DNA from 2 places in the Streptomyces lunalinharesii genome. Region 1 is predicted to be linked to the other one. Evidence: riboswitches for the same ligand, from Rfam matches in the RefSeq annotation. Region 1 holds a riboswitch; the other holds the start of a gene.
The links. A riboswitch is a leader RNA that binds a small molecule or an ion and turns the genes downstream of it on or off. The one in region 1 is predicted to bind S-adenosylmethionine.

Region 1 (4,094 bases):
GATCGTGGGGGCGCCCCACTTCTTTTCAAGGACGACGTTGCGGCCCTTGGGGCCGAGGGTGACCTTGACGGCGTCGGCGAGCTGGTTCATACCGCGCTCAAGGCCGCGCCGCGCCTCCTCGTCGAACGCGATGATCTTGGCCATGTGAAGTGGTCCCTCCGGACTGATGGGGTACCCCCGCTGCCAACCGAGTTGAGAGCTGGGGAAGGAAAGCCTCGGACCGTGCTGGCGCCCGCGACGGACGGCCTGCATACCGTGTGGTTCCTTGCCCCACCTGGCGTGCCGACCTCACCGACCCGATCCATATTCAGCACTCTCACGGGGAGAGTGCTAACGCAATGATTAGCACTCGCACCAGTCGAGTGCAAGCGCTTGACGGGGGGACCCCCCGTCCGTGAGACGATCGGCGACCTTGGCGGGACCGCTTCCTAACGCCCGCGCGCGCCCGCGTACCACTCCAGCGGGACGCCGGTGACCTCCGGGAACGGCAGAAGGCTCGCAACCCCGTGCTGGGGGCTGCGAGCCTTCTTCCAACGATGCAGTTGGTCGCCGCCTCAGGCGGCGACCCGGACCATGTCCGCCTGTGGCCCCTTCTGGCCCTGCGAGATCTCGAACTCGACCCGCTGACCCTCCTCAAGGGTGCGGTACCCGTCCATCTGGATCGCGCTGTAGTGGACGAAAACATCCGCACCACCGTCGACCGCGATGAAGCCGTACCCCTTCTCCGCGTTGAACCACTTGACGGTGCCCTGAGCCATGCCTAACTCCCCTATTACTGGCCCTTGCGCAGGACCGCACTCCGCGGACCCGGGTCAGACCTCACCCCCCGAAATGGTCCGCGGGGTGTGCGCCGGAACGCGTCGACCGCCGCTGAATGTATCTGGACCAATGCCCAGCGCAACAGGTCAATCGGACGAGAATTCTGGCGTCAGGGAAACGGCCGTATGTGCTCAAATGCCTTTATCTCAGGCGAAGTCGGGCCGGGAATATGCCACACGGGCGACAAATCGCGCACACAACTTGCGCACAAGTCACGGCGATCTCATATGCGTTCGGCATGCGCTTCGGCTGCACGCGGAGATAACCGGAGGGGGATCACCCCAATGGTATCCCCTTTCACAACACGGAATTGCCCCGTCCGTTTCGTACGGACGGGGCAATTTCCGGTCACTACCGGCAAAGAGTTGGCGCGAATTCGCTCGGCGTCTGCGCGCCGGCGGCGACGGCGCGCGGCGTCAGCAGCCGCCGGCGACCGCCGGGATGATCGAGACGCCGGCGCCGTCCGGCGTCGGGGTCTCCAGGCCCTGCTCGAAGCGGACGTCGTCGTCGTTGACGTAGACGTTCACGAAGCGGCGCAGCTTGCCCGCGTCGTCGAGCACCCGGGCCGCGATGCCCTGGTGGTTCTTCTCCAGGTCGGCGATCACCTCGGAGAGGGTCGCGCCCTCGGCGGCCACCTCGGCCTCGCCGCCGGTGTACGTGCGCAGGATGGTGGGGATGCGGACCTTGACGCTCATGGTTCTGCCTTCCAGGGAAATACGGGGTGAGGGAGCGGGCTGCGGGCCGGCTCAGCCGGCCAGGCCGGCCTCGCGGAACGCGTCCAGGTCCGGCCGGATGGTGGCGGTGGGCCCGGCGGCGACGGCGTCGAGGGTCTTCAGGCCGTCACCGGTGTTCAGCACGACGGTGGTCAGCGACGGGTCCAGGAGGCCGTTCTCGATCAGCTTCCTGGTCACGCCGACGGTCACCCCGCCCGCGGTCTCCGCGAAGATCCCCTCGGTCCGGGCCAGCAGCTTGATCGCGTCCACGATCTGCGGGTCGGTGACGTCCTCGACGGCCCCGCCGGTGCGGCGCGCGATGTCGAGCACGTACGGGCCGTCCGCGGGGTTGCCGATCGCCAGCGACTTGGCGATGGTCTTCGGCTTCTGCGGCTTGACGACCTCGTGGCCGGCCTTGAAGGCGGCGGACACCGGGGAGCAGCCCTCGGCCTGGGCGCCGAAGATCCGGTACGGCTTGTCCTCGACCAGGCCGAGGGCGATCAGCTCCTTCAGCCCCTTGTCGATCTTGGTGAGCTGGGAGCCGGACGCGATCGGGATGACCAGCTGGTCCGGGAGCTGCCAGCCGAGCTGCTCGCAGATCTCGTAGGCCAGCGTCTTGGAGCCCTCGCCGTAGTAGGGGCGCAGGTTGACGTTGACGAAGCCCCAGCCCTCGCCCAGCGGGTCGCCGATGAGCTCGGAGCAGAAGCGGTTCACGTCGTCGTAGTTGCCCTCGATGGCGACCAGGTCACCGCCGTAGACCGCGGCCATCACGACCTTGCCGGGCTCCAGGTCGTGCGGGATGAAGACGCAGGACTTGAAGCCGGCGCGGCGGGCCGCTGCGCCGACGGCACCGGCGAGGTTGCCGGTGGAGGAGCAGGACAGGGTGGTGAAGCCGAAGGCGCGGGCGGCCTCGACGGCGATCGCGACGACCCGGTCCTTGAAGGAGTGGGTGGGGTTGCCGGAGTCGTCCTTGACGTACAGGCCGCCGGTGACGCCGAGCTCGGCGGCGAGCCGGTCGGCCTTGACGAGCTTGGTGAAGCCGGGGTTGAGGTTGGGCTTGTCGGCCACGTCGGCGGGGACGGGCAGCAGCGGGGCGTAGCGCCAGATGTTGGCGGGACCGGCCTCGATCCGCTTCTTCAATTCCTCGGGACCGCCGGCGGGCAGCTCGTAGGCGACTTCCAGCGGGCCGAAACACTCCTGGCACGCGAAGATCGGGCCGAGCGGGAAGCGCTGTCCGCACTCGCGGCAGGAGAGCGCGACGGCGGGGCCGAGGGCGACGGAGGGAGCGGATTCGGTGACTTGCACAGCCATGGAGGCGAGGCCCTTTCTCCTCATCTTCCTCACGACGCATCTCGCCGTGAGACGGATTTGGCACCTTCCCTAGCCGGGAGCCTCGCGCGCGCAGCGTGTGTCGTGCGGCGGAGACCGGCTGGAGGGTTGCCGGGGCTTCAACGGGCCGTTTCCCTCTGCCCCTCTGGATGAGCGGTATGGCGCTGGGGCGGAACCCAGGCGTTTGTGGCGCGGCGACCCCGACATGCGACGGTCATCCGCGTTGTTCAAGACTGTAACCGAAGGCACTCACCGTTGAGATAGTCGTCCGGTCCGCGAGATGGATCACATAACGGGTTCCCGTTCGGGGCCACCGAGGAGAGTCGTAGACGTGCTGGAAGAAGTGGAGCGCTGGTTGGCGACTCGCTCCTGGTCCGCCGCGGACCGCCCGTTGGAGCGTTTGGTGGAGGCCAAGCGCCAGACGGGTCGGACGGTCAGCGTGGTGCTGCCCGCGCTCGACGAGGAGGCGACGGTCGGCGCGATCGTGGCGACGATCCGTGCCGACCTGATGACCGGGGAGGTGCCGCTGGTCGACGAGCTGGTGGTGCTGGACTCGGGCTCCACCGACCGCACCGCCGAGGTCGCCGCGGCGGCCGGTGCGCGGGTCGTGCACCGGGACGCGGTGCTGCCGCGGATCCCGGCGCTGCCCGGCAAGGGCGAGGTGCTGTGGCGTTCGCTGTTGGTGACCCGTGGTGACGTGATCTGTTTCGTCGACGCCGACCTGCGGGAGTTCTCGTCCACCTTCGTGTCGGGGATCGTCGGGCCGCTGCTGACCGACCCGGAGGTCGCCTTCGTCAAGGCGATGTACGACCGGCCGCTGGAGACCGGCGCGGGTCGCGCAGCGGCGGGGTCCGGCGGGGAGCAGGGCGGCCGGGTCACCGAGCTGGTCGCCCGGCCGCTGCTGAACCTGCACTGGCCGCAGCTGGCCGGGTTCGTGCAGCCGCTGGGCGGGGAGTACGCGGCCCGTCGCTCGCTGCTGGAGCGGCTGCCGTTCCCGGTCGGTTACGGGGTGGAGCTGGGGCTGCTGGTGGACGCCCTGCACACGGTCGGGCTGGATGCGCTGGCCCAGGTGGACGTGGGGGTGCGCAAGCATCGTCATCAGGACGGCCAGGCGCTCGGCCGGATGGCCGCCGCCATCTACCGCACCGCCCAACTCCGTTTGGCGCGGGGTCACTTGGTGCGGCCCCGGCTGACCCAGTTCGACCGCGGCCAGGACGGTTTCGTGCCGCGGAC
Region 2 (4,094 bases), on a different contig from region 1:
GGTTGCTGTTTTGCGCCTGCGGCGCGGGGCCGCTGCGCGGGGCTTGTAGGGCGCGGTGTCGGGTTGGCGGGTGGTGGGGTGCCCGGACTGCTGCGCTTTACGTCCGGGCACCCCACCACCCGCCAACCCGACCCCTCCCGTAGATGGGTGGGAAAGAGGCGAGTGGGAGCCTGCGTTGATGGGTCCCTGCGGCTCCATGGATGGATTCACAGTCGCCAGTGAACGCCGTGGTGACCAGCACCAACCCACCCGCCCTCAGCACCACCCACCCGTCTTTCAACCCACCCTCAACGGGAGGGGGCGGGCCGGAGGGGGTGGTGTGCAGGACGTAAAGCGCAGCAGTCCTGCACACCACCCCCGCAGGCCCGACACCGCCACCCGAACGCCCCGCGCAGCGGACAACAAGCCCGCGCCGCAGGCGCAACAGCGAGACGCACCACGGCGGGAAAGCCAAAAACGTGGGAATCAAACAGCGCGTCGCGCTGGAACGCAACGGCCGTCCTCCACCTGGTAGTTCCAGCGGGCGCCGTCCGCGACGAGTTCCTTGACGGCGCGGACGAACCGCTCGACGTGTTCGTCGGGAGTGCCGGCGCCGAAGCTGACGCGGATGGCGTTGAGGGAGCGTTCGCCCGGTGCCGCCTCGGGGGCGCCGCACTCGCCGGGCTCCTGCGGCTCGCTGCCCAGCAGGGTGCGGACCAGCGGGTGGGCGCAGAAGAGGCCGTCGCGGACGCCGATGCCGTACTCGGCGGAGAGGGCGGCGGCGAAGTGCGAGCTGTTCCAGCCCTCGACGACGAAGGAGAGGACGCCGACGCGGGGGGCGTCGTCGCCGAAGAGGGAGAGGACGCGAACCTCGGGGACCTCCGCGAGGCCCGCCCGCACGCTGTCGATGAGTTCCTGCTCGCGGGTGACCAGGGTGTCCCAACCCGCCTCGGTGAGCGCCTTGCAGGCCGACGCGATGGAGTAGGCGCCGATCACGTTGGGCGAACCCGCTTCGTGCCGTGCGGCGCTGTCGTGCCATTCGACGTCCACCCCGCCGTCGGTCCGGCGGGCGACCTTCCGGCTGGCGCCGCCGCCGGCGAGGTACGGCTCGGCGGCCAGGAGCCAGTCGGCGCGCCCGGCCAGTACGCCGGCGCCGAACGGCGCGTACAGCTTGTGGCCGGAGAACGCGACCCAGTCGACGTCGAGTTCCGCGAGGTCCACCGGGTGGTGCGGGGCCAGTTGGGCCGCGTCGAGCACGATCCGGGCGCCGTGGGCGTGCGCGGCGGCCGCCAGTTCCCGCACCGGCCACAGCTCGCCGGTGACGTTCGAGGCGCCGGTGACGCAGACCAGCGCCGGGCCGTACGGCTCGCGGGCGGCCAGCGCCTGCTCCAGGGTGTCCACCGCCTGCTGCGGGGTGCGCGGCGCGTTGAGGTACGTCACGGAGACGTCCGCGCGGCGCTCCCAGGGCAGCAGCGAGGCATGGTGCTCGGTCTCGAAGACGAACACCCGGGTGCCCTGCGGCAGGGCCGCGGCCAGCAGGTTCAGCGAGTCGGTGGTGGAGCGGGTGAAGACCACCTGGTCGTCGGTGCGGCAGCCGAGGAAGTCGGAGACGGTGCTGCGGGCGTTCTCGAAGAGGTCGGTGGAGAGCTGCGAGAGGTAGCCGGCGCCGCGGTGGACGCTGCCGTAGTACGGGGCGTAGGCGGCGACGTCGTCCCAGACCCGCTGGAGCGCCGGCGCGCTGGCGGCGTAGTCGAGCGCGGCGTAGACGGCCTCGCCGCCGGTGACCAGCGGGACCAGGACGTCCCGGCCCAGCACGGGCAGCGGGGCACAGACGGAACGGTCGGCGGCAGCGGAAACGGACATGGCGAACTCCCGGAAGGCATGAGCGAATTCGCTGCGGCGGGGGGCGTCGCACGGTACGCGAAAGGTACGCGGGACCCGCCCGGCACGACGCCGCAGCGTGGAGAGAAAAGGGTGGCGCAAAGAGGGGCCGTGGGCCCTAGCGCATTCGCTTCATCACGGAAGGACTCCCTCGGGGACCAGGATCCCTGGCGAGGGATCCGCGCTTGCCGCAGACCTCGCTGCCTGCGGCCTGGTCATCACCCGGGGCACCCCGCCACGGAAGGAGGGTTGCCGGACAGCGGGCCGGGGCCTACATCGCTGTCACTCGTGACCTGCGCAGAATCATGCCACACGATCATCCGGGCGCAAGTCCCGGTCCGCATTCCGGACCGGGAGCTGCGTCACATCGTCGTCAGGCGTTGCTGGCCGCCACCCAGCGCTCCAGCGAGCGCTTGGCGGCCCCCGAGTCGAGCGCCGCGGCGGCCTTGTCGAGGCCGGCGCGGATCCGCTCGGTCAGCGGGGCGTCGCAGGGCTCCAGCGCGGCCAGCGCGGCGGCGGAGTTCAGCAGCACCGCGTCCCGCACCGGGCCCCGCTCGCCGTCGAGGAGCCGTCGGGCCACCTCGGCGTTGTACGACGCGTCGGCGCCGCGCAGCGCCTCCACCGGGACCAGGTCGATCCCGACGTCGCGCGGGTCGAACGGTTCCTCGCGGACCCGGCCGTCCTGCACGATCCACACCCGGGACGTGGCGGTGGTGGTCAGTTCGTCCAGCCCGTCGTCGCCGCGGAAGACCAGTGCGGACGAGCCGCGCTCGGCCAGCACGCCGGCCAGGATCGGCGCCATCCGGGCGTCCGCGACCCCGGTGGCCTGGGACTTGACCCGGGCCGGGTTGGTCAGCGGACCCAGCACGTTGAAGGTCGTGCGGATGCCCAGCTGGCCGCGGGCGGCCGCCACGTGGCGCAGCGCGGGGTGGAACTTGGCCGCGAAGCAGAAGGTGATCCCGGCCTCGGCCGCGACCTCGACGACCCGCCGCGGCGTGAGGTCGAGGTTGACGCCCAGCTTCTCCAGGACATCGGTGGCGCCGCTGGCCGAGGAAGCGGCGCGGCTGCCGTGCTTGACGACCTTGGCGCCGGTGCCGGCGACCACGATCGCCGACATGGTGGAGATGTTGACGGTGTTCGCCCCGTCGCCGCCGGTGCCGACGATGTCGACGGTGGGGCCGGGCACCTCGATCAGGCTGGCGTGCGCGTACATCGTCCGGACCAGACCGGAGATCTCCGCGACGGTCTCGCCCTTGGCGCGCAGCGCCACCGCGAAGCCGGCGATCTGCGCGTCGGTGGCCTCGCCCCGCATGATCCGGTCCATGACCCAGGCGGTGTCGTCGGCGGTGAGGTCGCGGCCGTCGAGGAGGGCGTTCAGTACGGCCGGCCAGGAGCGGTCCGCCACGCTGCCGCCGCCCACCGGGGTCACAACGTTCATGGTCCACGCTCCTGGTTCGTCTCCTGCTTGTGCCGCTCACCCTATCGAGCCGCGGGCATGCCGGAGGGCCCCGTCCTATCCGTGGACGGGGCCCTCTGGGTGGCGTACTACCAGCGGTGCGCGGCGGTGCCGCGCCCGCGGGGATCAGTGGTGGCCGTGGCCGCTGGTGATCTCCTTGTACTCCTCGACGGTCGGCTTGGGGATGACGTTGTCCTCGCCGTAGTAGCCCTTGGAGAGCTTGGCGCGCAGCTTCTGCGTGCGCTTGAGCTTGCGCCGGACGCCGTTCTCGTCGACCTCGGGACCGAGTTCGAGCGGCTCGGGCTGCTCGTGCTGGGTCAGGACGTGCAGCTGCTCCTGGTTGAGCGGCTCGTGGACCTCGATGAACTCACCGTGCGGCAGGCGCTTGATGATGCCGGACTCGCGTCCGTGCAGCACCTTGTCCTTGTCGCGGCGCTGGAGGCCCAGGCAGATCCGCTTGGTGGCGATGAAGGCCAGCACCGGCCCGACGAAGAACGCGATCCGGACGAACCAGGTGATCGAGTTGATCGACAGGTGGAAGTGCGTCGCCCACAGGTCGTTGCCGCCACCGATCAGCATCACGAAGTACGCGACGAGCCAGGCCACACCGAAGCCGGTACGGGTGGGCACGTTGCGCGGGCGGTCCAGGATGTGGTGCTCGCGCTTGTCGCCACGGACCCAGGACTCGATGAACGGGTAGACCGCGATGGCGACCAGGACCAGCGGGAAGACCAGGATCGGGATCAGCACACCGAAGTTGATGGTGTGGCCCCAGAAG

Region 2: linked by a shared signal. The riboswitch ahead of ABD385_RS05645 (aminotransferase class V-fold PLP-dependent enzyme) and the one ahead of thrC (threonine synthase) in region 1 are both predicted to bind S-adenosylmethionine.

The regions. Positions count from the first base shown of each region.
Region 1 covers NZ_BAAARK010000034.1:69,005-73,098, reverse strand. Annotated here, with positions in the region: gene groL (chaperonin GroEL) at 1-144, opposite strand, end outside; gene ABD385_RS33335 (cold-shock protein) at 555-758, opposite strand; gene ABD385_RS33330 (MoaD/ThiS family protein) at 1,236-1,514, opposite strand; gene thrC (threonine synthase) at 1,566-2,843, opposite strand; SAM riboswitch class I at 2,861-3,017, opposite strand; gene ABD385_RS33320 (glucosyl-3-phosphoglycerate synthase) at 3,193-4,094, shown strand, end outside.
Region 2 covers NZ_BAAARK010000002.1:364,250-368,343, forward strand. Annotated here, with positions in the region: gene ABD385_RS05645 (aminotransferase class V-fold PLP-dependent enzyme) at 466-1,842, opposite strand; SAM riboswitch class IV at 2,037-2,154, opposite strand; gene trpD (anthranilate phosphoribosyltransferase) at 2,234-3,298, opposite strand; gene qcrB (cytochrome bc1 complex cytochrome b subunit) at 3,443-4,094, opposite strand, start outside.